DNA from 3 places in the Streptomyces sp. NPDC043952 genome. Region 3 is predicted to be linked to each of the others. Evidence: riboswitches for the same ligand, from Rfam matches in the RefSeq annotation. Region 3 holds a riboswitch; each other region holds the start of a gene.

Region 1 (7,486 bases), on a different contig from region 3:
CACGAAGTCGTCGCGGTTCTCGGCGTCGCGGGACGCGGAGGTGGCGACGAAGCGCAGCCGCTCGGCGCCGTGCTCCTTGATGATCTCGGCGTACTCCCGGCACGCGGCGAAGGTGCGCTCCAGCGCCTTCGGGGCGAGCCTGCCGGTGCGGTCGACGCCCTGGCCGAGCCGCACGATGGTCATCCGGCGGTCCAGGTCGGTCAGTTCGCCGGTCGCCGGGTCCGCGTCCGCGACCAGCAGCCGGATGGAGTTCGTACCGCAGTCGATCGCCGCGACCCTGGTCACCGCGCCTCCTCCTTCGGGTCCTGCGCGAGCGTCACGCACGCGCCCTTGCGCCACCACTCCGGCAGCATCGCGATCGCCTCGTCGCCGAGCGGGTTGACGCCGGGGCCCGCGGCCAGTGAGTGGCCGACCAGGACGTGCAGGCACTTCACCCGGTCCGGCATGCCGCCCGCGCTCGGGAAGCCCGCCAGGACCTCGATCTCGTCCCGGCGCCGGATGTAGTCCTCGTGCGCGGCCCGGTAGGCGGCGGCCAGCTCCGGGTCGGTCTTCAGGCGCTCGGTCATCTCCTTCATGACGCCGTTCGCCTCCAGCGTGCCGATGGCCGAGGCGGCCTTGGGGCACGTCAGGTAGTACAGCGTCGGGAAGGGTGTGCCGTCGGGCAGGCGCGGCGCCGTCTCCACGACGTCCGGCTGACCGCACGGGCAGCGGTGCGCGATGGCGCGCAGGCCCCGCGGGGGGCGGCCGAGCTGCTGCTTGAAGGCCTCGACGTCCGCGTCGGTGGGCTCGGTGCGCGGGGTGGGCGGCGGAGGGGTTTCCATGACTGCTTTCAGAGTGGCTTTCTGTGGGTCACCGGCGGGGCCGGTCACTGGTCGGAGGCGTCGGACTTGTCGACCCCGTCCCAGATGTTCGTGTACCAGGGCCGGTGGGCGGCCCGGAGGTCGGTGCGGGACTGCCGGGCCGCGCCCGGATCGACCACCACGTACCCGGTCTCGCCGGGCATCACATAGTGCAGACGTTTGCGGATCTGCTGCTCGGCATAGGCGTCGTCCTGCCAGCGCGCCTTGAGGTCGCGCAATTGTTCGACGCGTTTGCGGGCCTCGGCCTGCTGCCGCTGGAGGTCGGAGATCTGGGCGCGCTGGGAGACGTACTGCCGCATCGGGTAGGCGAGCGCGACCACCAGCGAGCACAGCACCAGCGCGAGCAGCGCGGCGCGGCCGGTCAGCCGGGAGCGGCGCGCCTGCCGCTTGGTCTGCGAGCGGTAGACGCGGGCCGCGGTCTGCTCACCGAGCAGCCGCAGCCTGGTCGCGGTGGAGAAACGGTCCCGGTCCCTTGCGGCCATGTCGGCTCTCCGCCTCCCCTTTCACGCCGTCGTCCGGCGGTCGCACACGTGCGTACGTCCCCGGACACGGTACGGGACCGGGTACGGGGACGTACGTACGACTGGCCAAGAGGTGGCCCGTGGGGCGGCCCGGCGGGCGGCCCCACGGGGTCGGCTCAGCCCTTGAAGCGCGGGAAGGCGCTGCGGCCGGCGTACACCGCGGCGTCGTCCAGGATCTCCTCGATGCGCAGCAGCTGGTTGTACTTGGCGACGCGCTCGGAGCGGGCCGGGGCGCCGGTCTTGATCTGGCCGCAGTTGGTGGCGACGGCCAGGTCGGCGATGGTGACGTCCTCGGTCTCACCGGAGCGGTGGGACATCATGCACTTGAAGCCGTTGCGCTGGGCCAGCTCGACGGCGTCCAGGGTCTCGGTCAGCGAGCCGATCTGGTTGACCTTGACGAGCAGGGCGTTGGCAGTGCCCTCCTCGATGCCGCGGGCCAGGCGCTCGGGGTTGGTGACGAACAGGTCGTCGCCGACGAGCTGGACCTTGTCGCCGAGCTTGTCGGTGATGATCTTCCAGCCGGCCCAGTCGTCCTCGAACAGCGGGTCCTCGATGGAGACCAGCGGGTAGGCCGCCACCAGCTCCTCGTAGTACTCCGTCATCTCGGCGGCGGAGCGCTCCTTGCCCTCGAAGAGGTACTTGCCGTCCTTGTAGAACTCGGAGGCGGCGACGTCGAGGGCGAGGGCGATCTGCTCGCCGGGCGCGTACCCGGCTTCCTTGATGGCCTCCAGGATCAGGTCCAGGGCCTCGCGGTTGGAGCCGAGGTTCGGGGCGAAGCCGCCCTCGTCACCGAGACCGGTGGCCAGGCCCTTGCCCTTCAGGACCTTCTTGAGGGTGTGGTAGACCTCGGCACCCCAGCGCAGCGCCTCGGAGAAGGACTCCGCGCCGATCGGGGCGATCATGAACTCCTGGATGTCCACGTTGGAGTCGGCGTGCGAGCCGCCGTTCAGGATGTTCATCATCGGCACCGGCAGCAGGTGCGCGTTGGGGCCGCCCAGGTAGCGGAAGAGGGGCAGGTCGGACGCCTCGGAGGCGGCGTGCGCGACGGCCAGGGAGACGCCGAGGATGGCGTTGGCGCCGAGCGAGCCCTTGTTGTCGGTGGCGTCCAGGTCGAACATGGCCTGGTCGATCAGGCGCTGCTCGGTGGCGTCGTAGCCGACCAGCTCCGGGCCGATCTGCTCGATGACGGCGAGGACGGCCTTCTCGACACCCTTGCCCTGGTAGCGGTTGGGGTCACCGTCGCGCAGCTCGATGGCCTCGAAGGCGCCGGTGGAGGCGCCGGACGGGACGGCGGCACGACCGGTGCTGCCGTCGTCGAGGCCGACCTCGACCTCGACCGTGGGGTTGCCTCGGGAGTCCAGGATTTCCCGGGCTACGACGACGTCGATGGACGGCACGAGCATCTCCTTCTTGGATGTGACGCTGGAAGTGCGGGAGGCGGCCGTGCGGCTGCGCCCTTGCGACTAGAGCCTAACCGTCCCGGCGTCGCGGACCACCGACCGACCGTCTGGTGGGCGACGGGGACATGGAGACGGTACCTATTGTTCACCACCGGAACAAAAAGGGTCCCGGAGGAGGCCCGGCTGAAGGCTGGGAGAACACAAGACCCCACCCCGGCACGAACGGGGGAATCGCGCCGGGGTGGGGGGTTGGGGGGGACGGGGCGGGCGGGGGCCTGGGGCTTGGGGGACCCGCCGGGGGGTTGGGGGACCCGCCTTGGGGGGTGAGGCGTGGGGTCCGCCGGGGGTGGGCCTGGGGCATGACGCCTGGGGGCCCGCCGGGTGCGCCTGAGGCATGGAGCCTGGGGGCCTGCCGGGGGTGGGGCCTGGGGCCTGGGGGCCCGCCGGGGGCCCCTGGGCCGTTGGGGCGGGTACCAGGGGCGGGGTTCCTCGGGGCCGCCGGGGGGGTGGGCCGTCGGGGCCTATCGGGCGCGGCGTCGGGAGCGTCGGGGGTACGACACCGGGGGTACGGCGTCGGGGGCTACCCCCTGCGAGGGGCCCGTCGGTCCGGCTGAGCGGAGCCGGGCCGGTGATGCGGAGCCGGGCCGGTGATGCGGAGCCGGGCGGGGTGAGCGGAGTCGGGCGCCCCGGTCCGCCGGCCGGGTCCGGCCGGCCGGGGAAGCATCCCGCGGCCGGGCCGCCGGGCGAGCCCCGTGCGGGGCTCGCGGCGGCCGTGGCCGGGCCGGGTTACTTCAGGTGGAGCTGCTGACCCGGGTAGATCAGGTCGGCGTTGTCGATGATGTCCTTGTTCAGGTCGAACAGCTTCTTCCAGCCGCCGGCCACGTGGTGCGCGGCCGCGATGGAGCTGAGGGTGTCGCCCTTGACCACCTTGTACTCGCCGTCGCCCTTCTTGACCTTCTTGCCGGTCGGGGTGGTGACGGTCTTGCCCGCGGACGAGCCGGTGGACGTGCTCGTGGACTTGGACGGGGCCGGGGTGGTGCGCTCGGTGGAGCGGGTGGCGGCCTGCTGGTCCGTGGAGCGGGTGGCGGTGCCGGCCGACGACGTGGTCGTCGGGGCGGAGCCGTTGTACGGGGTGCCGGTCAGGCCCGTGCCGCAGACCGGCCAGGCGCCCTTGCCCTGCGCGGCCAGGACCTTCTCGGCGACGGAGATCTGCTGCGACTTGCTGGCCTTGTCGGCGGTCGGCGCGTAGGCGGTGCCGCCGTACGCGGCCCAGGTGGAGGCGGAGAACTGGAGGCCGCCGTAGTAACCGTTGCCGGTGTTGATGGCCCAGTTGCCGCCGGACTCGCACTGGGCGACGGTGTCCCACTGGGAAGCGGTGGCGGCGGAGGCGCTGCCGGCCGCCATCAGCGGAGCGGCCACGGCGGCACCGGTGACACCGGCGAGCGTGACGGCGCGGACGGCCTTGGACGGACGACGGTGCTTGCCCTTGCCGGAAAACAGCATGGAACGATCCCCTCACCGACGCCTGCGAGGTGAGCTGTCGGGTTCGGGCCGGTTGAGTTGCCCGGCCACCCCTCCTTTCGGAGGCGTGGCTTCACCCCAAGCCGGTCCGGCATCAACTGCCGGGCCCGGCGCCTACCTTGGGTCCCCCGCTCCTGCCTGCGGCGCTTGACGCGACGACTGTTCCCGGGCAGCCGCTGGCAGGATTCGGCGTTGCGGCCGCCGGGGCTCGTGGTGACGAGCGGCCTTGACCGTAGCCAGGTGATCCGCGGAATTTCAAAGACGATCAGGGCTTCTGAGACTCATCCCACACTTTCGCCAAACCGGACATTTAGCGATCAAGTGGGGCGTCAACTAGCCCTGGTCCGCGCCCGTTTCGTCACCGACTTTCAGGGTCTGACCGGCGGTGATGTGGTTCGGGTCGGCGCCCACGACCTTCTTGTTCGCGGCGTAGAGCGCGTGCCATCCGCCGTCGACGTCAAGGGAGTCGGCGATGGCGCTCAGCGAGTCGCCCTGGCGGACGGTGTAGCTGTCCGGCTCGTGGGTCGCGTGCCGGCCGGATGTGGAGCCGTTCTGCCCGTTTGCCGTGCTTTCGTCCGCGTTGCCGCCGCGGTGGCGCCCGCCGCCGAGGGCTCCGGTGTCGACCAGGTTCCAAGTGCCCGCGGCCTGCTGGGGGTTGGCGGGGGTACCGGTGGAGGGTGAGGGCGTTCCGGAGCCGTGGGCCGGCGCGGACGGCGGGGTGGAGGCGGAGGGGTCCGAGGAGGACGGGCCGGACGGGTCCGGGCTGGAGGTGCCGGTGCCGGGCGTGCCGGTGTGCTTGCCCGGCTGCGGGCTCGCGTGCTTGCCGGTCTGCTTGCCGGAGCCGGAGCCGGTGCCTGAGCCTGAGTCGTGGCTCGGCGAAGAGGAGGGGTCGGACGAGCCGGACGGGTCGGTGGACGCCTTGCCGGAACCGGAACCGGAGCCGGCGCCGGTGCCGTCCTGGTCGCCGCTCGGTGTGCCGGCCGGGGAAGAGGGGTCGGGCAGGCCGGACGGGTCGGTCGTGCCGCCGGTCTGGCCGCTGCCGTTGCCGCTGTCACCGTCGCCGACGCCCGGATCGACGCTCACCGAACCGGAGTTCGAGGTCAGTCCGGACAGCAGGGCGCAGGTGGCCCAGGGCGTGGTGCCCTTGTCCTTGAGGATCTTCTCGGCCACGGCGATCTGCTGCGAGCGGCTGGCCTGGTCGGCGGAGGAGGCGTACTGCGTCCCGCCGTACGCGACCCAGTCGTCCTGGGATATCTGGAGGCCGCCGTAGTACCCGTTGCCGGTGTCGGCGCTCCAGGCGCCGCCGCTCTCGCAGTTGGCGACCTTGTCCCAGGTGGTGCCGTCGGCCGCGTGGGCACTCGCGGCGCCGAGCAGCGGGATGGCGATGGCGGAGCCGGTCACGCCGGCCGCGACGAGGAGGGCCGGGGCCTGACGGGGGCGGCGGTGACGACCGTTCCCGGAGATCATGCGGGAGCCTTTCGAGCGACGGCGGGGACCGGCGCGGCGGATGATGCGGGCCCGCCGCGCTGAGGGGTGAAGGTATCGGCACACGATCACTTGTCACAAGTTCATGCCGCGGAGATCACGCGAAGATCACAGAGGTGAACGTTCGCCCCTCCGCTGCGTCACCTTCCGATTCACCCGTCGGGCACGGCGGCGCCTCGGCTCCGGGGCGCGCGGCGCCCGGAACCATGGAACCGACCTGATTCCGGGGGGCTGTTCACCCAGGAGGACACATGATGCGGCACACCCGGTTGCACGGTGAGTCCGCGGAGTACCTCGCCGCCCGCGAGGAGCTGCGCGGCGCCGAGATCGAGCTGATGCGGCAGCGCGAGCGGGTCGCGGCGCTGCGCCGGTCGCTGCCGCCGGGGGCCGAGGTCGGCGACTACGTCTTCCTGGAGGGGCCCGCCGACCTGGAGGCGGGCGACACGCCGGTGCGCGAGGTCCGTCTGCGGGAGCTGTTCACCGGCGGTCCGCAGCGGCCCCTGCTCGTCTACCACTTCATGTACGGCAAGCGGCAGACCTCCCCCTGCCCGATGTGCACCCTGTGGCTCGACGGTTTCGACGGCGTCGCCCACCATGTGGCGCAGAACGCCGACCTGGTGGTGGTGGCCGCCGCCGATCCGGCCGCCCTGCGCCGGCACGCGCGCGCCCGCGGCTGGTCCCGGCTGCGGTTGCTCAGCGCCGGGGACAGCACCTTCAAGTACGACCTGGGCAGCGAGGACGAGGACGGCGGCCAGGAGTCGACCATCTCGGTCTTCAGCCGGGACGCGGACGGCACGGTCCGGCACTTCTACTCCGCGCGCCCCCGGATGGCCGAGGACATCGACCAGCGCGGCCTCGATCTCCTCAATCCCGTCTGGCATCTGCTCGACCTGACGCCGGGCGGCCGGGGCGACTGGTTCGCGGGCCTGGACTACTGAGCGGGCGGGGTGAACTCCACCGGGAGGGTGCGCAGTCCCCGCATGATGAGCCCGCCGCGCCAGCGCAGGTCGGCCGGGTCGGCGGCGAGCCGCAGGTCGGGCAGCCGGGTCAGCAGCGTGGCCAGCGCCTTCTGCCCCTCCAGGCGGGCGAGCGGGGCGCCCAGGCAGTAGTGGATGCCGTGGCCGTACCCGAGGTGCTGGTTGTCCCGGCGGCCGAGGTCCAGCGTGTCCGGGTCCTCGAACCGCTCCGGGTCCCGGTCGGCGGCGGCCAGGACGACGAGCACCGGGTCGCCGGGCGCGATCCGCTGTCCGCCGATGGTGAGCGGCTCGGTGGCGAACCGCCAGGTGGCCAGCTCCACCGGGCCGTCGTAGCGCAGCAGTTCCTCCACTCCGGTGGCCAGCAGCTCCTCGTCGCCGCGGGCGAGGGCCGCCTGGAGGCGATGGCGCTGCTCGGGGTGGGTGAGCAGGGCGTAGGTGCCGTTGCCGATGAGGTTGACGGTGGTCTCGAAGCCGGCGAACAGGAGGATGAAGGCCATCGCCGCGGCCTCGTTCTCGGTGAGGTGCTCGCCGTGGTCCGAGGCGCGGATGAGACCGGAGATCAGGTCCTCGCCGGGCGCGGGCTCGGCGGGCAGCGCCTCGCGCTTCTTGTGGATCAGCTCGGCGAGGTAGCCGCGCATCTTCTTCACCGACCGGGCGACGCCGCCGCGGGGGCCTCCTCCGTGCCGGATCATCATGCCCGCCCAGTCCCGGAAGTCGTCCTG
Region 2 (7,486 bases), on a different contig from region 3:
GCCGACGACGGCACCGCCTACGGCATCACCGACGAGGACACCATCGACGAAACGGCCGAGGTCTCCGGCGAGCCCGCCGTCCGGCTGAAGGTGGCCGGCGGCGCACCGCAGGCCCTGCCCGGCGGCACGATGGCTCCCATCGCGACGCTGACCGGCGGCGCGCTGTTCGTCCAGCGGGTGGACGGGGGTGGCCTGCGCATCTCGGTACGGGCAGCCCGCTGAACGCGCCGATGCCGGCCGCCGGTGGGCGAGGCGGACGGCGTCGGGCGGGCTCGGGTGCCGGCGGCGGCGAAGGGGCGGTTACTTCGCCGCGTCTGCCGCCTTCACCAGCGCGTCCTTGGTGACCGCGCCGGCGTAGACCTTGCCGTCGTCGGTCATCAGGACGTTGACCAGGCGGGTGGAGAACACCATGCCCTTGCCGAACTTTCCGGAGACCTTGTCGCCCAGCGAGCCGAGGAAGCCGCCGAGGTCGCCGCCCTTGGCATCGGTGGGCAGGCCGCCCTTGGCGCCGGTGTCGAAGGTGGCGATGGAGGTCCAGCCCTTGCCGATCACCTTGCCGCCGGACGCGCCGCCCTTCCCTTCGAGACCCTTGGCGCCGTCCACGCCCTCCAGACCCTTGCCGGGACCCGTCTTCCCGGCCCCCTTGCCCGCGCCGTCCGTCCGCTCCGTGACCTTCGCGCCCTTCGGCGGCGTGAAGGCGAACGTGGAGGCGGCGGGCCGGGCGAAGGAGACCTGGGTGAAGCCCGCGTCGAGCACGGCGGCGCCGCCGCTCCTGGGGGTCAGGGTGAACTTCAGCGGCATGCCGGTCTTCGCGTCCACGGCGATGTTGATCGCGCCGACCGTGGTGCCGGACTGGCGGGGCTTGATCTGGAGCTTGTAGGCGTCGCGCCCGGCGACCCGCGCGGTGCCGTCGACGGTCACCGAGGTGGTGTCGTCCACCGCCTTCAGCGCCTGGTCGGCGAAGTCCTTGGGGGTGGCCGGGGGCTCGGTCCGGTCCTTGCCGGCGGCGGGCGCGGTGCCGTGGGTGACCTGGTCGCTCTTGCTGTCGTAGCCCCAGACGTCCTTGCCGTCGTGGATGACGCTGTACTCGGCGCCCTGCTCCACGAGCGAGAGCTTCTGCCGGTCCGGGCCGTCGGCCGCGACGCGCAGAGTGTGGGTGCCGGAGAGCAGTTCGGTCAGCCGGGCGCTCGGGTCGGCGGCGGAGCCGGAACCCTGGGCCAGGCCGGAGGCGAGGCCGCTCTCCAGGCCGCCCAGGTCGGGCAGGCCCAGGTCGGTGCTGATCTTCACGGTGCCGGACAGCTGCTGCACGTCCGACTTGGCGATCTTGTTGATGAGCTGCTGCGCGGTGACCCTGGGCAGGTCCGGGTCGCCGGAGTCGGCGAGCGCCGGGACCAGTCCGATGGTGGCCGCGGCCACGCCGACCACCGCGACCGGGACGGCGTACCGCGCGGCCCTGCGGCGGCCCGAGCGCGTCTCCTCGTCCCGCGCGGCGCTCACTGCGTCGTCGGATTCGTACGGTGCCATGTGTGCCTTACCTCCGTCGTCGGCGGCGGCTGCCCTCACGCTGGTCCACCCGAGCCGCCATTCTCACCCGAATCGGTGAGGAGTGGTGATGTCCGTGGTGTCCATACGACCAAATCCGCGCTGCGGAATCGTCAGCCCTCGGGGCCAACTCGGCGTACGACTGCGGTATGACACGTAGGGGGCACCCCTAGGGGCTCGAACACGGTCCCCCAGGGCAGGATGCGGCAGGCGTCCGGGGTACGGCCACCCGGCGGACGCCGAACGGGTGGTCGGCCGACGGACACCGGACGGGCCGAAGCGGGCAATCCCTCGCCGACCGACGCACACCGGACGAGCCGAAGCCGACGGTCACTCCCCGGCCCACGCACACCGGACAAGCCGAAGCCGACGGTCACTCCCCGGCCCACGCACACCGGACAAGCCGAAGCCGACGGTCACTCGCCGACCGACGCACACCGGACGAGCCGAAGCGGACGGTCACTCGCCGGACGGCTCGGAGCGGACGGTCAGCCCGCCCGGTGCACCACCGCGTCGCACAGCTCCGTCAGCGCCACCTTGGCGTCGCACTCCCGCAGCGGGGCGAGCGCGGCGCGCGCCTCCTCCGCGTACCGCACGGTGTCCCGGCGGGCCTGCTCCAGGGCCGGGTGGGCGCGCAGCGCGGCCAGTGCCTCGGCGTGCCGGGCGTCGTCGCTGAGGTCGGAGTCCAGCAGCTCGCACAGGGCGAGGTCCTCGGGCAGGCCGAGCCGGGCGGCCCGCTCGCGCAGCCGCAGCACGGGCAGGGTCGGGATGCCCTCGCGCAGGTCGGTGCCGGGGGTCTTGCCGGACTCGTGGGAGTCGGAGGCGACGTCCAGGACGTCGTCGGCGAGCTGGAAGGCCACGCCGAGCCGCTCGCCGTACTGGGTGAGCACGTCCACGACCGTCTCGTCGGCGCCGGACATCATCGCGCCGAACCGGCAGGCCACCGCGACCAGCGAGCCGGTCTTGCCGCCGAGCACGTCGAGGTAGTGCTCGACCGGGTCGCGGCCGTCGGCGGGTCCGGCGGTCTCCAGGATCTGGCCGGTGACCAGCCGTTCGAACGCGAGGGCCTGGACCCGGACCGCCTCGGGGCCGAGGTCGGCGAGGATCTGGGAGGCACGGGCGAAGAGGAAGTCGCCGGTGAGGACCGCGACGGAGTTGCCCCAGCGGGTGTTGGCGCTGTCCACGCCCCGGCGCACGGCCGCCTCGTCCATGACGTCGTCGTGGTAGAGCGTGGCCAGGTGGGTCAGCTCCACGACCACGGCGGAGGGCACCACGCCGGGCGCGTAGGGGTCGCCGAACTGCGCCGCGAGCATCACGAGCAGTGGTCGGAAGCGCTTCCCACCGGCCCGTACGAGGTGCTGCGCGGCCCCCGTGATGAAGGGGACCTCGCTCTTGGTGGCCTCTAGCAGGCCCTCCTCGACAGCCGCCAATCCGGCCTGGACATCGGCTTCGAGAGCCTGGTCCCGCACGCTCAGCCCGAACGGCCCGACGACGGTCACGAGGGGTCTCCTGTCTGCTGGTGTCTGCTGGCGATTACGCGGTTTGTCGATAGGTCGCTGCCATCACTCAAGTCAGCGTATCCGGTCCGGTTTCGATCACCGAGAGCGCCCACCCTGCGCCCACCCGTCCAGTCCGGGACGTATCGGGTCATGACTGGCATACCCCCGGTCGAATCATCACAACGGACATTTATCGATTTAACAGGTAATCGGGACCTTCGGGAACTTCTTCGCGATCCCGAGAGGGGCGGAGCACCGACTCCACCCCGCCGGGGGACGAATCCCCCATGCCCGATTTTCCACAGTTTGCCATTTCGTGAATTGGGTCACCCGACCGCGTTCCCGCGGGCGGCCCGCCGACACCTCCGCACGCCTTGTCGCGCAAGCGAGTTGAGCGTTGGCATTCGCAAAGGATCAAGTACCCCATAGGCTGCTGATCAAGGTCAAATGCCTCGATATAACAATTCCGCGCTTGTTCCCGGCATGCGCTCTCGCATACCTTCCCGAGCCATCGGGCGGACGCCGAATCCTGCCGCCGCCCGTACACCCATCGACGAACTCATTCGTACGGCAGGAGCGGGGGACCCAGGTAAGTCGCCGGACCGGACGACTCACATGGCGCAGCGCGTGACACAGCGCGCCGCACCGCGTGTTCGCACCGGGACGGCTTGGGGTCAAGCCACGCCTCTCACCAGGCACGGCCGGGCACCTCCCCGCCCGAACCCGACAGCTCACCTCGCAGGCGTAGGAGAGGAACGTCCCCATGTCTGCTGCCGTTCAGCCGCGCCGCACCCGTGCCAACCGTCTCGTCCGCCTGATCGCCGTCGCCGGCACCGGCGCGGCCGTGCTCGCCATGCCCCTGGTGGGCGCCGCCACGGCGTCCGCCACCACCGGCACGACGTCGGCCGCCACCACGCCCGCCGGGTACCCGAACAACCTCGACGGCTGGATCCGCGAGTCCCTCGCGATCATGGCCCAGAAGGGCATTCCGGGCTCCTACAACGGCATCTACCGCAATGTCATGCGCGAGTCCTCGGGCAACCCGAACGCCATCAACCTGTGGGACTCCAACGCGGCCAAGGGCATACCGTCCAAGGGTCTGCTCCAGGTGATCGACCCGACCTTCAACGCGTACCACGTGGCCGGGACGTCGTTCAACATCTACGACCCGGTCGCCAACATCACCGCCGCCTGCAACTACGCGGCCGCGCGCTACGGCTCGATCGACAACGTCAACGGCGCCTACTGACCGTCGCCGGGCCCCTGAGGGCCGTGGCACCACCGCTGCTCCCGGTCACCCGGCCGGGAACAGCCTTTCGAGGACGACGGCGATGCCGTCGTCCTCGTTCGACGCCGTGACCTCGTCGGCGACCGCCTTCAGCTCGGGGTGGGCGTTCGCCATCGCGACGCCGTGCGCCGCCCAGCGGAACATCGGGATGTCGTTGGGCATGTCGCCGAAGGCCACGGCGCCTTCCGCGGGGACCCCGAGCCGCTCGGCGGCCAGCGCGAGCCCGGTGGCCTTGGTCACCCCGCACGGCTGGAGCTCCACGGTGCCGGGCCCCGACATGGTGACCGTGGCCAGCGAGCCCACGACCGAGCGGGCCACCGCCGCCAACTCGTCGTCGGACAAGGTGGCGTGGCGCAGCAGGACCTTGCTGATCGGCGCCCGCCACAGGTCGTCGCGCCGGGCCACCCGGACCGCGGGCAGGGTCGGGTGGGGCATCCGGTATCCGGGTTCGATCAGGGTGAGCCCGTCGGTGCCGTCCTGGTCGACGGCGGCGAACACCGGGCCCGTCTCGGCCTCGATCTTGCCGAGCGCGGTCTCGGCCAGCTCCCGGTCCAGCCGGACCGACCACAGCATGCGGCCGGACGCGGCGTCGTACAGCTGCGCGCCCTGCCCGCACACCGCGAGCCCGGTGGCGCCGAGGGCGGTCAGCAGGGGGCGCACTCTGGGGGCCGGGCGGCCGGTGACCACCAGGTGCCGGGCCCCGGCCCGCGCCGCCCGCGCGAGCACGGCCAGCGAGCGCTCGGAGACGGTGTCGTCGCCGCGCAGCAGCGTCCCGTCCAGGTCGGTGGCGATCAGTGCGTACGCGGGGGAGGCAACCATGATCAGAGAATACGGACCGATCCCCTCCACCGAGCCCCGCGTCATCCCCCGACTCCCGTGTCATTCCCCGGACTTGCAGCTTTGCCGACTTCAAGTGGGGGTGCGGGGAGGCGAGGTGGGGGTGGGACCAGCCGCCGCTCCCGCTCTCCGCGACCGCCCCCCACCACTCACCCGTGTTCCCGCGCCACATGCCCCGCCAGTCTCGGGGAGGCGAATTCCGTGCCGCACACGAAGCGCATCACCGGGCCGTAGGAGGAGGCGGCCGGGAGGCCGGTGAAGTAGAGGCCGGGAACCGAGGAGACGTAGCCGGTGCCGAGGCGCGGGGCGCCGCGGCTCGTCGCGAGGCGGGTGCGCAGGGTGGGGCCGAGGAAGTCCATCGCGGAGACGTCCACCCGGTAGCCGGTCGCCGCGATGACATGGTCGGCGGTCAGGTGATCCACGCGGCCGCCGTGCGTGCGCACCGTCAGCACCGGGCCCCCGTCCTGCGCCGCCGCGCCCAGCACCCGTTCGACGTCCGATACCCGCACCGCGCCCTCGAACCGTTCCCGCAGCCACCACGCGCCGAGCGGCCCGAGCACCCGGCGCACCAGGAAGTGCCGGGTGGCCTCGGGCAGGAAGCGGTAGGGGTGCGGGCAGTAGCTGAACGCCCACAGCGACCAGGCCCGCCCGAACGGCGACTCGGGACGCAGCCTCGGCTGCTCCCAGGGCGGCGCCCCGAAGGCGACCCGCCCGCGCCCCCGCGCCACCACCCGCACCCGCGCCCCGGCCTCCGCCGCCAGCACGGCCGTCTCCAGCGCGGACTGCCCGGCGCCGACCACGATCAGCTCCTTGCCGCGAAAGCGCCCGAGGTCGTGGTGCTGGGAGCTGTGCGAGACGCAGCTTTCCGGCCCCGCACCGGCCGCCGTCCGCAGCTCCGCCGGGAGATGGGCCAGCCCGGACAGCCCGGTGGCCACGACCACCGCCCGCGCGGCGAACGACTCCCCCGAGTCCAGCTTGAGTTCGAACCCCCCGCCCGCCTCCCGCCCGGCCGGCTCGACGGAGACCACCCGCACCCGTTCGAGATCCGGCACGAGCCGCCGCTGGAACCACTCGCCGTACCCGACGAAGGTCCCGACCGGGATGACGTCCTCGTCAGCGGCGAGCCGGCGGATCCCGGCCGCGTCGCAGTAGTCGGCGAGGGTGTGGCCGGGCTGCGGGCAGTCCAGGCTGGAGGCAGCGGGGGTCGATTTCAGGAGCATGCCCGCGGGCATATGGGCGCGCCAGCTGACCATGGGGTCGCCGAAGACCCGTACGGGCAGGCCGCGCGCCCGCAGATGGGCGGCGGTGGACAGGCCGAATGGCCCCGCCCCGATGACTGCAACCGGTCGGATCACGAAGTCCCTCCCCAGGACGCGTTCCTTCGGGGCCACCGCCACTTCGGTGGCCTACTCCGTGGTGCCGCCGCGGCGGTGGACCCGCCACAGCTGACGCAGATGCCGCGCGCCCGGACGCGCGAACCGGGCGAGCATCGTGAGGAACGGCAGCGGATCGTCGCCCGCGAACCACGCCAGCTCCGTCCCGCTCGCCCGCGCCGGCGCGTGCGGGGTCGTATAGCCGCCACGGCGGTAGGCGAGCAGGGCCGGCAGGTCGATGTTCTCCACCACATAGCGCCGCCCGGCCCGCTGCTCCCCCTCGGGCACGGGCCGCCCGGTCAGGTCGAGGTGCAGCGCCCGTACGACGTCCACGCCCGCCGCGCTCTCGAACAGCCGGAACTGCGCGCCCATCCGCGGATTGAAGTCCAGCAGTTTGTACCGCCCGTCGCGCCGGTCGAAGCGCACGTCCAGGTCGGCCACCCCGCTGAACCCGATCCGCCGCGCGAACCGCGCCGCCAGGCCCGCGAGTTCCGGGTTGTCGACCACGTACGCGTGCGCGGTCATGCCCGCGTGCGGCGGCCAGGAACGCACCTTCACCCCGGTGAACAGCGCGAGCGGGTTCGCGTGCCGGTCGAAGCAGGCGTGCACGATCCAGTCCTCGGCCTGCTCGCGCGGCAGGTACTCCTGGAGGATCACCCCCGGATCCGGCCCCCACCCGCGGGCCAGGGCGAGCAGGCCCGCGCGGGTGGCGATCCGTGTGGTGCCGCCCACCGCGGGCCGGCTGCGCCGCAGGAACGCCTCCCGGTTCTTCGCCACCACCGGGAAGCTCGCGGTGTCGGCGAAGGCCACGACCTCCTCGTACGACCTCGGGAAGGCCGCCGCCGGGGAGGCGAGCCCGTGCCCGTGCGCCGTGCACAGTTCGTGCAGCCCCTGCTTGCTGGCCACCCGGCGGGGCAGCGCGGGGTCCACCCGCGGGCAGAGAAAGG
Region 3 (7,486 bases):
CTCCAGCAGGACGGTGCGCCGGTCGGTGCCGAACTTCTTGGCCACGGCAGCCAGTTCGGCCGAGACCAGCTTGCGCAGCTCCTGGTCGGAGTCCAGGATCCGGGTCAGCTCCGCGATCTCCGCGGTGAGCTTGTCCTTCTCCGCCTCCAACTCGATGCGGTCGTACTTGGTGAGCCGGCGCAGCGGCGTGTCGAGGATGTACTGCGTCTGCACCTCGCTCAGCGAGAAGCGCCCCATCAGGCGCTCCTTGGCCTGCGCCGAGTTGTCACTGGACCGGATCAGCCGGATGACCTCGTCGATGTCGACCAGGGCGGTCAGCAGACCCTCGACCAGGTGCAGCCGGTCGCTCTTCTTGGCGCGGCGGAACTCGCTGCGCCGGCGCACCACATTGAAGCGGTGATCGAGGTAGACCTCGAGGAGTTCCTTCAGGCCCAGGGTGAGCGGCTGGCCGTCCACCAGGGCCACGTTGTTGATGCCGAAGGACTCCTCCATCGGCGTCAGCTTGTAGAGCTGCTCCAGGATGGCCTCGGGCACGAAGCCGTTCTTGATCTCGATGACCAGACGCAGCCCGTGCTCGCGGTCGGTGAGGTCCTTGACGTCGGCGATGCCCTGGACCTTCTTCGCGTTGACCAGGTCCTTGATCTTCGCGATGACCTTCTCCGGGCCGACCGCGAACGGCAGTTCGGTGACCACCAGGCCCTTGCGGCGGGCGGTCACCGGCTCGACCGAGACCGTCGCGCGCATCTTGAAGGTGCCGCGGCCGGTCGCGTACGCGTCCCGGATGCCGTCCAGGCCGACGATCCGGCCTCCGGTGGGCAGGTCGGGGCCGGGGACGTGCTTCATCAGCGCGTCCAGGTCCGCGTTCGGGTTCCTGATCAGATGGCGGGCGGCGGCCACGACCTCGCGCAGGTTGTGCGGCGGCATGTTGGTCGCCATGCCGACCGCGATCCCCGAGGAGCCGTTGACCAGCAGGTTCGGGAAGGCGGCGGGCAGGGCGACCGGCTCCTGCTCCTGGCCGTCGTAGTTCGGCGCGAAGTCGACCGTGTCCTCGTCGATCGACTCGGTCATCAGGCTCGTGGCCTCGGCCATCCGGCACTCGGTGTACCGCATGGCGGCCGGCGGGTCGTCATTTCCCAGCGAGCCGAAGTTGCCGTGGCCGTCGACCAGCGGCAGCCGCATGGAGAAGGGCTGGGCCATGCGCACCAGGGCGTCGTAGATCGACGCGTCGCCGTGCGGGTGCAGCTTGCCCATGACCTCGCCGACGACGCGCGCGCACTTCACATAGCCGCGTTCGGGGCGCAGGCCCATCTCGTTCATCTGGTAGACGATCCGGCGGTGCACCGGCTTGAGGCCGTCACGGGCGTCCGGCAGGGCGCGCGAGTAGATGACCGAGTAGGCGTACTCGAGGTAGGAGCCACGCATCTCGTCCACGACGTCGATGTCGAGGATCTTCTCCTCGTACGAATCGTCGGGCGGCGGGGTCTTCGTGCTGCGGCGGGCCATCGCTGCCGGCTCCTCCTGATCTGATCGCTCGCCTTCGGGGCGCGCACCCTTCGGCTCGCTCGTGCTGAAGCGTCTGACAAATCTGTCGCGGACCATTGTGGACCGGGGCACTGACAACCCGGACCGGCGCCCCGGTCCGCGCGGCTCGCCCGGTGCCCCGGACGATCACCGGATCCGGGTGCGAGGCAGGCTACGCGATCCGCTGTCGGCGTACGTGCCGCGGGAACTTCACCGGGGCCCCGCACGCTTTGCATACAGTGGCAGGAACGGCAGGAAAACCGCGGTTTCACGACCGCCTCCGCTCGCGAAGGGACGTACATGCCCATGGGTCACACGACCACAGCCGAGGCAGGCTCCGGGGGCCTGACAGCGACCGAGCATCGCCTGGCCAACGGTCTGCGCGTGGTGCTCTCCGAGGACCACCTGACCCCCGTGGCGGCGGTCTGCCTCTGGTACGACGTCGGCTCCCGCCACGAGGTCAAGGGGCGCACCGGCCTGGCCCACCTTTTCGAGCACCTGATGTTCCAGGGTTCCGGGCAGGTCAAGGGCAACGGCCACTTCGAGCTGGTGCAGGGCGCCGGCGGCTCGCTCAACGGCACCACCAGCTTCGAGCGCACCAACTACTTCGAGACCATGCCCGCCCACCAGCTGGAGCTCGCGCTCTGGCTGGAGGCCGACCGCATGGGCTCGCTGCTGACCGCCCTGGACGACGAGTCCATGGAGAACCAGCGCGACGTCGTCAAAAATGAGCGCCGCCAGCGCTACGACAACGTCCCCTACGGCACCGCTTTCGAGAAGCTGACCGCCCTGTCGTACCCCGAGGGCCACCCGTACCACCACACGCCGATCGGCTCCATGGCGGACCTGGACGCGGCCACCCTGGAGGACGCCCGCCAGTTCTTCCGCACCTACTACGCGCCGAACAACGCGGTGCTCTCCGTGGTCGGCGACATCGACCCCGAGCAGACCCTCGCCTGGATCGAGAAGTACTTCGGCTCCATCCCGGCCCACGACGGCAAGCCCGCGCCCCGTGACGGCTCCCTGCCGGACGTCATCGGCGAGGAACTGCGCGAGGTCGTCGTGGAGGAGGTCCCGGCGCGCGCCCTGATGGCCGCCTACCGGCTGCCGCAGGACGGCACGCGCGCGTGCGACGCGGCCGACCTCGCCCTGACCGTCCTCGGCGGCGGCGAGTCCTCCCGGCTGTACAACCGGCTGGTGCGGCGCGACCGTACGGCCGTCGCGGCCGGCTTCGGGCTGCTGCGCCTGGCCGGCGCGCCCTCCATGGGCTGGCTGGACGTGAAGACCTCCGGCGACGTCGAGGTGCCGGTCATCGAGCGGGCCATCGACGAGGAGCTGGCCCGGTTCGCCGAGGAGGGCCCCACCGCGGAGGAGATGGAGCGCGCCCAGGCCCAGTTGGAGCGCGAATGGCTGGACCGGCTCGGCACCGTCGCGGGCCGCGCCGACGAACTGTGCCGCTACGCCGTCCTGTTCGGCGACCCGCAGCTCGCCCTGAACGCCGTGCAGCGCATCCTGGAGATCACCCCCGAGGAGGTCAGGGAGGTCGCCAAGGCCCGGCTGCGCCCCGACAACCGCGCGGTCCTGGTCTACGAGCCGAAGTCCCCGCAGGCCGTCGAGGACGCCGATCTGCCCGAGGACCCGGAGTCGGAGGCCACCGTAGAGGCCGGAAACGAGAACGAGGAGACGGCCAAGTGACCGAGCAGCTCGCCACCATGGACTTCCACCCGCAGCCGCAGGCCGGCGAGGCGAAGCCGTGGGCCTTCCCGGCCCCCGAGCGCGGCGCGCTCGACAATGGCCTGACCGTGCTGCGCTGCCACCGACCCGGCCAGCAGGTCGTCGCCGTCGAGGTGCTCCTGGACGCCCCCCTGGACGCCGAGCCGGCCGGCCTGGACGGCGTCGCCACCATCATGGCGCGCGCCTTCTCCGAGGGCACCGACAAGCACTCCGCCGAGGAGTTCGCCGCCGAGCTGGAGCGCGCGGGCGCCACCCTGGACGCGCACGCCGACCACCCCGGCGTCCGCATCAGCCTGGAGGTCCCCGCCTCGCGCCTGGCCAAGGGCCTCGGCCTGGTCGCCGACGCGCTGCGCGCCCCCGCCTTCGCCGAGAATGAAGTCGAGCGGCTGGTCCGCAACCGCCTGGACGAGATCCCGCACGAGCTGGCCAGCCCCGCCCGCCGGGCCGCCAAGGAACTCTCCAAGGAGCTGTTCCCGGCCACCGCGCGCATGTCCCGACCGCGCCAGGGCACCGAGGAGACGGTCGAGAAGATCGACGCGGCCGCCGTACGCGCCTTCTACGACCGCCATGTGCGCCCCGCCACCGCCACCGCGGTCGTGGTCGGCGACCTCACCGGCATCGATCTGGACGCCCTGCTCGGCGAGACCCTGGGCGCCTGGACCGGCACGCCGGGCGCGCCCCGCCCGGTGCCCGCCGTGACGGCCGACGACACCGGGCGTGTCGTCATCGTGGACCGGCCCGGCGCCGTCCAGACGCAGCTGCTCATCGGCCGCGTCGGCCCGGACCGGCACGACCGGGTGTGGCCCGCCCAGGTGCTCGGCACCTACTGCCTCGGCGGCACCCTCACCTCCCGCCTGGACCGGGTGCTGCGCGAGGAGAAGGGCTACACCTACGGTGTGCGCGCGTTCGGGCAGGTGCTCCGCTCCGGACCCGACGGCAACGGCGCCTCCATGCTGGCCATCAGCGGCTCCGTGGACACCCCCAACACCGGCCCGGCGCTGGACGACCTGTGGAAGGTGCTGCGCACCCTCGCGGCGGAGGGCCTGACCGACGCCGAGCGGGACGTCGCCGTGCAGAACCTCGTCGGGGTCGCGCCGCTGAAGTACGAGACCGCGGCGGCCGTCGCGGGCACGCTCGCCGACCAGGTGGAGCAGCACCTTCCCGACGACTTCCAGGCGACGCTCTACCGGCAGTTGGCCGCGACGGGCACCGTGGAGGCCACCGCGGCGGTCGTCAACGCCTTCCCGGTGGACCGCCTGGTGACGGTTCTCGTGGGCGACGCGTCCCAGATCAAGGCGCCGGTGGAGGCGCTGGGAATCGGCGCGGTCGCCGTGGTGTCGGCCGAGTAACCACCCGCGCGGGCAGCCCCCTGGGGGCGGTGCCCGGACAGCGGATCAGGCCCCGACAGGGGATGGGCCCTGACGGCGATGGGGCCCTGACGGCCTACGGGTCGTCAGGGCCCCACTTTGTTCCACTCTCTTCCCAAGATGTCCGGATTGGGGCGGAGGTTGCCCGTCTGCCCTGTGGGATGCGCTACAAAAGCCGCCTTCTGTTTGAGGATTGGCGGCCGGTCCGCTTAGCGTCGTCCGGGTTGTCCGTCGGGCAGTGCGCCGCAGCCGCGGCACCGGACAGCCATCGCCGAGTCCCCGAGGCGCGAGCCAGGGGAGCCGGGGACCCACCTGTCCCTGGGGTGAATCGGGCCCGTCCGCGCGCGAGTGCGGGGCCCGTAGGAGACCTTCCTGCTCCTAACCCGTCAGCTAACCCGGTAGGCGAGAGGGAAGGAAAGGAACAGCCACGCACATGGCGTTCGCATGCGCCACCGGGAAGCACCGCAAGCCCGGCCGGGTCAAGCGCACCACCGCCCAGGCGGCCGGTATCGCGGCCCTGACCACCACCGGTGTCATCGGCACCCTCGCCGCGTCCCCGGCGCTCGCCGCCGAGACCCCCGTCGAGCAGACCGGCCTCACCCCGGTGCTCACCGCGAGCGACGACCTCGCCGAGCACATCGACGCCCAGGCCGTCGCCCAGCAGCGGATCGCCGAGCACGAGGCGGCCGAGAAAGCCGCCGCCGTGCGCGCGAAGGAGGCCCGCGAGGCCAGGGCACGCGCCGCCCGCGAGGCCGAGCGCAAGCGGCTGAACGCCTTCGTCGCCCCGATCGCGCACTCCTACGTGTCCACCGGCTACAAGGCCAGCAGCTCCCTGTGGTCCTCCGGCTCCCACACCGGTATCGACTTCCACGCGATGACCGGCACCCCCGTGCACGCGGTCGGCGCCGGCACGGTCGTCTCCACCGGCTGGGGCGGGGCGTACGGCAACCAGATCGTGCTCCGCATGGCCGACGGCATGTACACCCAGTACGGCCATCTGTCGTCCATCGGAGTCACGGTGGGCCAGCGGATCACCGCGGGCCAGCAGATCGCCCTGTCCGGCGCGACCGGCAACGTCACCGGCCCGCATCTGCACTTCGAGGCGCGCACCGGCCCCGACTACGGCTCCGACGTCGATCCCGTCGCGTACCTGCGCGGCCACGGCGTGAACGTCTGACCGACCGCACGCACCGAAAGCCCCGCCCTCCCGGCCGGGGCTTTCGCCTTTCCCGGACGTTCTCGCCCGGCCCTGTCCAAAAAATATCCATGGATCGAGGCCCGCCGTCGGAAATTGCGGCCCGGTGGAATAGAGTCACGGAAAACACGCGTTCGTCGTCGGCGTCGTGTCGCGGGCATTAAGGCGGAGGTCTGTCATGCGTATTCCGGCGCAATCGGTGTGCACGGCGATCCGGGACGATATCATCGCCGGCGCCCTCGAACGCGGGAGCCGGCTCACCGAGGAGGTGCTCGCCCGCCGCTACGGCGTCTCGCGCGTCCCCGTGCGCGAGGCCCTGCGCACCCTGGAGGCGGAGGGCTTCGTGGTGACGCGCCGGCACGCGGGCGCCTGCGTGGCCGAGCCGACCGAGCAGGAGGCCGCCGACCTGCTGGAGATGCGGCTGCTCCTGGAGCCGCTCGGCGCCGCGCGGGCCGCCCGGCGCCGCAGCGAGGCCCATCTGAAGGTGCTGCGCGGCCTGGTCCGGCTGGGCCAGGAGCGTGCCAGGAGGGGCGGCAGCGAGGATCTGCGCGCCCTGGACGGCTGGTTCCACGAGACGCTGGCCCAGTCCTGCGGCAGCCCCTCGCTGACCTCGGCACTCGTCCAGCTGCGCCACAAGATCGCCTGGATGTACACGGTGGACGCGCCGCCGGACGCGGCCGGCACCTGGGCCGAGCACGGCGCGATCGTGGACGCGGTGGCGCGCGGCGACAGTGAGCGCGCCCGCGCGGTGACCGCGCTGCACACCGAGCGGGCGACGGCGGCGCACCGGCTGCGGCTGTCCGGGGCCGCGGCGCGTGCGCGGGCTTCGCAACATGCCGTAAACATGTCCGGCGCGCGGAATTAACATCGGTGCCGTATACAAAGTGGAGGGAATATCCGGCGGGCGTGTATTTCCGGGTGCCGTGAATTAGGGGAGGCGGTCCATGGGGAATTCTCGCCATGGCCGATACGGCGGCGCTCGGAAAACGCGGAAGCCGCGCCACCCGCTGGAGGATGACGCGACTTCCCGAATCCGGCCCGACTTCCCGGCCCCGGACAGAGCCCGTATAGAGCCCGGACTTCCCGGCCCCGGCCACGGCCCGTCCCGGCCACGGCCCGTCCCGGCCCCGGCCCGTCCCGGCCTCGGTCACGGCCCGTCCCGGACGGCTCACACCGTCTCGGGCAGCTCCTCCAGGCCCTCGGCGACCAGCTTGGCCAGCCGGTCCAGGGCGGCGTCCGCGCCCTCGGCGTCGGAGGCGAGCACGATCTCCTCGCCGCCCTGGGCGCCCAGGCCCAGAACGCCCAGCATGGAGGCCGCGTTGACCGGGGTGCCGCCGGCCTTGCAGATCGTCACCGGGATGCCTGCGGCCGTGGCGGCCCGGACGAAGATGGAGGCGGGGCGGGCGTGAAGACCCTCGGCCCAGCCGACGTTGACGCGGCGCTCAGCCATGTGTTGCTGCCCTTCACTGTTCAGGGTTGTCTAGACCAGTGTTCCATATCGCGAGGCGTGCCAGAAGAGGGGCTGCGCACCCCCTCCGCCGTGCTCCACAGACTGCCCCGCGCCGTTGTCGGACGCGAGCCGTACGCTGGGCCCCATGCGAACCTCGGCGGAACCGCAGGGCCGGCAGGGCCGGTACGAGTACCCGGCGCACTGGGAGGCGGACGTGGT

The links. Region 3 has a riboswitch for cyclic di-AMP ahead of AC069R_RS16510 (M23 family metallopeptidase). Riboswitches for the same ligand answer to the same signal wherever they lie in the genome.
Region 1: it holds a riboswitch for cyclic di-AMP, as region 3 does, so the genes downstream of both, AC069R_RS32340 (transglycosylase family protein) here and AC069R_RS16510 (M23 family metallopeptidase) in region 3, are expected to answer to the same signal.
Region 2: it holds a riboswitch for cyclic di-AMP, as region 3 does, so the genes downstream of both, AC069R_RS28040 (transglycosylase SLT domain-containing protein) here and AC069R_RS16510 (M23 family metallopeptidase) in region 3, are expected to answer to the same signal.

The regions. Positions count from the first base shown of each region.
Region 1 is NZ_JBWKES010000051.1:12,599-20,084, reverse strand. It holds gene AC069R_RS32360 (Ppx/GppA phosphatase family protein) at 1-285, opposite strand, end outside; gene AC069R_RS32355 (DUF501 domain-containing protein) at 282-821, opposite strand; gene AC069R_RS32350 (FtsB family cell division protein) at 866-1,342, opposite strand; gene eno (phosphopyruvate hydratase) at 1,498-2,778, opposite strand; gene AC069R_RS32340 (transglycosylase family protein) at 3,568-4,284, opposite strand; cyclic di-AMP (ydaO/yuaA leader) riboswitch at 4,289-4,458, opposite strand; gene AC069R_RS32335 (transglycosylase family protein) at 4,636-5,769, opposite strand; gene AC069R_RS32330 (DUF899 family protein) at 6,039-6,725, shown strand; gene AC069R_RS32325 (cytochrome P450 family protein) at 6,719-7,486, opposite strand, start outside.
Region 2 is NZ_JBWKES010000034.1:43,447-50,932, reverse strand. It holds gene AC069R_RS28055 (hypothetical protein) at 1-222, shown strand, start outside; gene AC069R_RS28050 (LolA family protein) at 301-1,524, opposite strand; gene AC069R_RS28045 (polyprenyl synthetase family protein) at 2,031-3,041, opposite strand; cyclic di-AMP (ydaO/yuaA leader) riboswitch at 3,583-3,801, shown strand; gene AC069R_RS28040 (transglycosylase SLT domain-containing protein) at 3,805-4,290, shown strand; gene AC069R_RS28035 (HAD family hydrolase) at 4,336-5,148, opposite strand; gene AC069R_RS28030 (NAD(P)-binding domain-containing protein) at 5,316-6,521, opposite strand; gene AC069R_RS28025 (carboxylate--amine ligase) at 6,573-7,486, opposite strand, start outside.
Region 3 is NZ_JBWKES010000012.1:78,891-86,376, reverse strand. It holds gene AC069R_RS16525 (DNA gyrase/topoisomerase IV subunit A) at 1-1,503, opposite strand, end outside; gene AC069R_RS16520 (M16 family metallopeptidase) at 1,822-3,216, shown strand; gene AC069R_RS16515 (M16 family metallopeptidase) at 3,234-4,604, shown strand; cyclic di-AMP (ydaO/yuaA leader) riboswitch at 4,882-5,042, shown strand; gene AC069R_RS16510 (M23 family metallopeptidase) at 5,056-5,799, shown strand; gene AC069R_RS16505 (GntR family transcriptional regulator) at 5,996-6,682, shown strand; gene AC069R_RS16500 (HPr family phosphocarrier protein) at 6,986-7,267, opposite strand; gene AC069R_RS16495 (bifunctional acetate--CoA ligase family protein/GNAT family N-acetyltransferase) at 7,413-7,486, shown strand, end outside.